Regions from separate parts of the Streptococcus sp. SS-4456 genome, predicted to be linked through region 1. Evidence: predicted binding sites of a transcription regulator. Region 1 holds the regulator's gene; the other holds the start of a gene.
What was found. Region 1 encodes Rex, which represses fermentation and respiration genes when NADH is low (regulators of the CRP and FNR family bind a similar motif). Its sites were predicted from a motif close to TTGTGAANTANTTCACAA; they were not measured.
Positions count from the first base shown of each region.

Region 2: a site for Rex is predicted at 2,024-2,041, ahead of adhE (bifunctional acetaldehyde-CoA/alcohol dehydrogenase). Genes of this name have one in related genera too.

Region 1 covers NZ_JAVIHI010000007.1:14,316-17,744, reverse strand. The annotation lists gene RFK25_RS03240 (class A sortase) at 1-108, shown strand, start outside; gene radC (RadC family protein) at 185-865, shown strand; gene RFK25_RS03230 (redox-sensing transcriptional repressor Rex) at 908-1,549, opposite strand; gene RFK25_RS03225 (DUF4649 family protein) at 1,730-1,933, opposite strand; gene RFK25_RS03220 (DUF1831 domain-containing protein) at 1,936-2,280, opposite strand; gene RFK25_RS03215 (cysteine desulfurase family protein) at 2,282-3,397, opposite strand; gene RFK25_RS03210 (ribose-phosphate diphosphokinase) at 3,409-3,429, opposite strand, start outside.
Region 2 covers NZ_JAVIHI010000002.1:111,285-114,713, forward strand. The annotation lists gene adhE (bifunctional acetaldehyde-CoA/alcohol dehydrogenase) at 1-1,993, opposite strand, end outside; gene adhP (alcohol dehydrogenase AdhP) at 2,437-3,429, shown strand, end outside.

The sequences.
Region 1 (3,429 bases):
ATTATCGTAAAAGGTGTGCTAGAATCAACAACGCCTTATACTGAAACCTCACAAGATATACTTGATTCATTTAACAAATCATATAACCAATATGATTATGGTCAGTAAGGTTTAGGACTGAGAATTTTCTCAGTCCTTTTTAATTCTTTTGCTAGATTGCGAATAATTAGGTGAGGAGGATTTTATGTACCAAATTGATTTTAAGGAAGAGGCACTTTTGCCACGAGAAAGATTACTAGAAGTTGGGGCAGAAAAATTGAGTAATCAGGAATTATTGGCTATTTTTATCCGAACAGGAACCAAAAATGAGCCTGTTTCTATCCTGTCCAATAATCTACTCAATCGCTTGGAAAGTTTGGCTGCCCTTAGAGAGCTGTCTATTGAAGAATTGCAGAGCTTGACAGGCATCGGTCGTGTCAAAGCGATTGAAATCAAGGCCATGATTGAGCTAGGAAAACGGATTAACCAGTCGGAGCTTTTATTGAATGAACGTATTTTAGGAAGTGAGAAATTGGGCCGAAAGATGATCCAAGAACTTGGAGATAAAAAGCAAGAACATCTAGTTGCCCTCTATCTCAATACGCAAAATCAGATTATCAGTCAAAAGACTATTTTTATAGGAAGTGTCAACCGGAGTATTGCTGAGCCAAGAGAAATCCTGCATTATGCGGTAAAATGCATGGCAACATCCATTGTCATTGTTCATAATCATCCGTCGGGATCCGTTGAGCCAAGTAGGAACGATTTATTATTTACCGAGAATTTAAAAAAGTCCTGCGAAACACTAGGACTGGTCTTGTTGGATCATTTGATTGTAGGAAATAAGGACTATTATTCTTTTAGGGAAGAAAGTGAGCTATTTTAGAGGATAAAAAGAGAGGAGCCGGGAATTCGGTTCCTCTGTTCATTATTCACCCTTGCGCATAAAATAGAGAAGGGTTTGCAACTCGCTGGTCAGGTCAACATACTGAACGACTACATCTTTGGGAACCGATAAATTGACCGGAGAGAAACTGAGAATGCCTTTGACACCAGCTTCGACTAATATATCGGTTACCTCTTGAGCCTTGATACTTGGTACGGTCAGAATCGCTGTTTGGGCATCTGCTTCCAAAATACGTTCTTTGATTTCAGAAATAGCATGGATGGGAATATTTTCATCAACGGTTCCAACCGCTGGATTGTCATCCGCTTCAAAGGCCATGACAATTTTCATTTTATTACGCTCATGGAAGCGGTAGTGGAGTAGGGCACGCCCCATATTTCCAACACCGACAAGCATAACATTGGTGATGGAATTATCGTTCAGAATTTCCGCAAAGAAATCCATCAATTCTTTTACATTGTAGCCAAAGCCACGGCGACCTAGTTCACCGAAGTAGGAGAAGTCACGGCGCACGGTTGCGGAGTCGATACCGATGGCTTCTGCAATTTCCTTGGAGCTAGCTTTTTCAATATTGCCGGCATAAAAGCGTTTAAAGATACGATAGTAGAGAGAAAGGCGCTTGGCAGTTGCGCGCGGGATATCTGCTTTTTTTTCGTTTTTCACAATGACCTCCTTAAATATGGTTGACGACAATACTATACTAGCTGACTGGTCTAATGCTTATTTTACTTGAGTATAGGCCTACCAATTTTTCATTCATTTTCAATTCTTTCTTCTATTCTAGTCCAAGATTGTGAAAAAATCAACAGATTGGATTGAAAAAGACTAAGCATAAAATGTTGCCTAGTCTAGTGTTTGAAAGTAGCGGTAGAGGTCACCAATGGTTCCTTTATAATCTAACTGGTGACCATCTCGTATTAGTTTGGTTACAGGATAGTAATCAGGAAGAGTGAGGCAACCTGAGAAGGCCAGTTTGGCTGCATCCAGATTGTCAAACTCTTGTTTTCTATCTATTTTGTAAGCATCTTGATAGTGAACAATAATCATGCTTAACCTTCCTTTGTAAATAGGTCACGGTCCACTAAGCTATCCATCAAGAAGTAGAATTTTTCCTGGATGACCTTGTTTCCATTTTCTTTAAAGATATTGACCAAGTGCAAGCCAGATTTGTCTGTGATGTTGATTTTAAAACCATTCAACTCTTTATTGACAATAATCTTTAAAAGAAAACCCTGATTTGAGTTAGGAACTTCTTCCAAGAGGCGCGTGAGTTGGTAGTGACCTGCTTTTGTTTGTTCAAAAGTGGTATCTTTTAGGGTGTATTTTTTGATGTTAGGGCTAATGTGATAGGTAAATGCGCAATCTTTTAGGCTAACTGATTGTTGAAAGGCCATTTTATCCTCCAATAATTTTTTTTAATTCTGTAAGAAGAATATCTATCTCTTCTAGGGTATTTGTTTCAGATAGGCTGATACGGATGGACTCTTTCAATCGATGAGATTCTTTTCCGTACATGGCTTCCAGTACATGACTGTTCTGAACAACGCCAGCAGTACAAGCTGACCCACTTGAAACTGCAATTCCAGCCAGGTCTAATCTCATCAGAACTTGCTCATTGAGCTTGTCTGGGAAACCTATGTTGATGACATGAGGGAGATGGGAACCAGCTTGATTGATATAAAATGAAGCCCCATCTAGTCCGGAAATGAGGTGTTCTTTCAAACTTTCAATATGGGCTGTATGTTGCTCAAGTAACTGGATTTGTTCCTTGAGGGCAAGTGCCATGGCAGCTATTCCTGGTAGGTTCTCTGTGCCTGCTCGGTGTTGTCGCTCTTGCTTACCTCCATGAATAAGTGCGTCAAATCCTTGCAAGCGACTATATAGAAAACCAACTCCCTTTGGTCCGTGAAATTTATGGGCAGATGCAGCTAGAAAATCAATCCCATAGTCAGTGGGCTTCACATCCATTTTTCCGATTGCCTGCACAGCATCTACATGGAAGACTGCCTGATGGTCGGCCAATAGTTGACCAATTTCTTTAATGGGAAGCAGTTGGCCAGTTTCATTGTTGGCAAACATGGTACTGACCAAGATGGTATCTGGGCGTAGGGCTTCTTGGATTTGCTGGGCAGTGATGACCTGATTGATCGGCTGAATATAGGTTACTTCAAACCCAAAGCGTTCCTCAAGGTATTGCATAGTATGAAGAACTGCATGGTGCTCGATAGCAGTAGTAATCAGGTGTTTGCCTTTGGCTTGATTGGCAAGGGCATAGCCCTGAATAGCCAAATTATCAGCCTCAGACCCTCCAGCTGTAAAAATGATGTGATCTGCTGGGAGATCGAGAACTTGGGCGATATCTTGTCTGGCTTGGCGTAAAATTTGGTTGGCTTTTCTTCCAGCCTGGTGAATACTGGAAGGGTTGCCATAGGTTTCTTGCGCTACTTCCAACATCCGTCGGAGAGCAGTGGGAGATAGGGCAGTGGTGGCTGCATTATCTAAATAAATCAAATAAGGTACTCCTAGTTCTCTTTTTCTGGATT
Region 2 (3,429 bases), on a different contig from region 1:
TATCAGCAGTAACATGGGCAGGTACTGTCAAAACAAGCGCTGGGTCAACGATTGCCACAGTTGGTGTCAATGAGTAGTCAGCAATTGGGTACTTGCGGTTGTTTGCCTTATCAGAGATTACAGCAAATGGAGTGACTTCTGAACCTGTACCAGATGTTGTTGGAATCGCGATAAACTTAGATTTCTTACCAAGTTCTGGGAACTTGAAGGCACGTTTACGGATATCCATGAATTTTTGAACAAGGTCTTTGAAGTCAACTGTTGGTTGCTCATAGAAGAGCCACATAACTTTGGCAGCATCCATTGGTGAACCACCACCGAGAGCGATGATTGTATCTGGTTTGAAGGTACGCATCAATTCTGTACCCTTGTAAACTGTTGTGATGTCTGGATCTGGTTCAACGTCTGAGAAGATTTGGTAAACCACTTTATTACGACGAAGATCCAATTGTTCAATAATACGATCTAAGAAACCAAGTTCTACCATGGCATGGTCCGTAACGATCATCACACGTTCAACGTCACGACATTTTTGGAGGTATTGGATAGAATCACGTTCGAAGTATGTTTTAGAAGGAACTTTAAACCATTGCATATTATTTCTACGTCTTCCTACTTTCTTGATGTTGAGCAAGTTCATCGCACTTACGTTATCACTGATTGAGTTACGTCCATAAGAACCACAACCAAGTGTCAATGATGGCAAGAAGGCATTGTAAACATCACCGATACCACCGAAAGTAGATGGAGAGTTCCAGATAACACGAATCGCACGTACGATTGTACCAAATTCTTTGGCCAATTCCGCATCTTCTGTATGGATAGCTGCTGAGTGACCTAGACCATGGAATTCAACCATTTGACGAGCTGCTTCCAGACCTTCTTCACGGCCTTCAACTTTCAAGACCGCAATAACTGGTGACAATTTCTCACGAGTCAATGGTTCTTTTTCACCGATTTCAGCAACTTCAGCTGCCAAGATGTTAGTCCCTTCTGGAACTGAGAAACCAGCTTGTTCAGCAATCCATGCAGCTGGACGACCTACGATGTCCGCATTCAATTTGCCTTCTGCACAGTTCTTGCAATTGGCTTTTACACCGAAGCAGTACTCTTCGAGAAGGGCTTTTTCTTTCTTATTAACAAAGTAAGTTTTGTAAGATTTGAATTCAGCTACAAACTCGTCATACACTTCCTTATCAATGATTACTGCTTGCTCTGACGCGCAGACCATACCATTATCAAATGACTTAGACATGACGATATCATGAGCAGCTTGACGGATGTTTGCAGATTTTTCAACATAGGCAGGAACGTTACCGGCACCTACACCAAGAGCTGGTTTACCACAAGAGTAAGCTGCACGCACCATGGCGTTACCACCCGTTGCAAGAATTGTCGCAATACCGTCGTGCTTCATCAATTCAGAAGTTGCTTCCATAGATGGTTTTGTTACCCACTGGATACAGTTTTCTGGAGCACCAGCTGCCACAGCTGCTTCATAGACAACACGCGCTGCGTGAGCTGAAGACTCTTGAGCAGATGGATGGAAGGCAAAGACGATAGGGTTACGTGTTTTCAAAGCAATCAAGGCTTTGAAGATGGCAGTTGACGTTGGGTTAGTCGTTGGCGTGATACCACAGATAACACCAACTGGCTCAGCAATCAAGGTCAAGCCGGTTACATCATCTTCTTCGATGACACCAACTGTTTTTGTATGGCGCATATTGTTAACAACGTGCTCGCAGGCAAACAAGTTTTTAGTTGCCTTGTCTTCGAATACACCACGTTTGGTTTCTTCAAAAGCGTGCATTGCCAATTCACCGTGTTTGTCAAGAGCAGCTACCGAAGCCTTAGCTACAATGTAGTCTACCTCTTCTTGACCAAGTTTGCGGAACTCATCAAGAGCAACCAAACCTTTTTGAACAAGCTCATCAACGTGCTTGCGAGCTTCTGCTAATTTTTCTTCTGGTGATACAACTTTTTTATCAGCCATTGTGTTCCTCCAAATTTTCTTATTAACATTTTGTTAATTTTTTCACAATCTTATTCTACAACTTTTTATTTTATTTGTAAAGAGAATTTGTTATTTTTTTCACATTTTTTCTGTTTTATTTTTGAAAACGCTTTCTTTTTGTTTATCTGGAGTGCATTTCAGAAAACTTTCTGAAATGTATCTGTTAACAGCTTCAAAAATAAACCTAAGACATAAAAATCTAACAACTAACCCCCTTGGTTTCTATTTTAACAGGAAAACGCTTACAAGTAAATGGTTTTTTATGAAAAAATTTCAGTAATTATCTGATTGTTTTCAAAAACAGATACACGCCTCTCTCATCTGATTTACTTGCATTTTCTTGTTTTATGTGATATTATTAACAAGAAAATATCTATATTAACACATCCAAAAAATGTGCTGCAATAAATAGGAGGTCTGCCATGAAAGCAGTTGTCGTTAATCCAGAATCTACTGGTGTTGTCGTTGTTGAAAAAGAACTTCGTCCACTTGAAACTGGCGAAGCTCTGGTTCAGATTGAATATTGTGGTGTCTGCCATACTGACCTACACGTTGCTCAAGGTGATTTTGGCAAGGTCCCTGGCCGTGTTCTTGGGCATGAAGGGATTGGTGTCGTTACTGAAATCGCCCCTGATGTGACCAGCTTGAAGGTCGGCGACCGTGTCAGCGTTGCTTGGTTCTTCCAAGGTTGTGGTACTTGCGAATACTGTACTACTGGCCGTGAAACCCTCTGCCGTACAGTAAAAAATGCAGGCTACTCTGTTGACGGTGGTATGGCTGAGCAATGTATCGTAACAGCTGACTATGCGGTAAAAGTTCCAGAAGGTCTTGATCCAGCTCAAGCAAGTTCTATCACTTGTGCCGGCGTTACTTGTTATAAAGCTATTAAGGAAGCACACCTAGAACCAGGTCAATGGATTGTCATTTACGGTGCAGGTGGACTAGGCAACCTTGCAGTCCAATACGCTAAGAAAGTGTTCAATGCCCACGTTATCGCTGTAGACATCAATAATGACAAATTGGAATTAGCCAAAGAAGTCGGTGCAGATGTCATCATCAATGGTCTTGAAGTGGAAGACGTGCCTGGATATATCAAGGAAGTAACTGGCGGCGGTGCTCACTCAACTGTCGTAACGGCTGTTTCTAAGGTTGCCTTCAATCAGGCTATTGACAGCGTTCGTGCAGGCGGTTATGTGGTTGCAGTCGGGCTCCCATCTGAATACATGGATCTCAGCATTGTCAAGACAGTACTAGATGGTATCAAGGTTGTCGGCTCTCTAGTTGGTACTCGTAAAGACCTAGAAGAAGCCTTCCACTTCGGTGCTATAGGCCTGGTTGTTCCAGTTGTTCAAAAACGCCCTGTAGAAGATGCAGAAGCCGTCTTTGATGAAATGGCTGCCGGCACTATCCAAGGC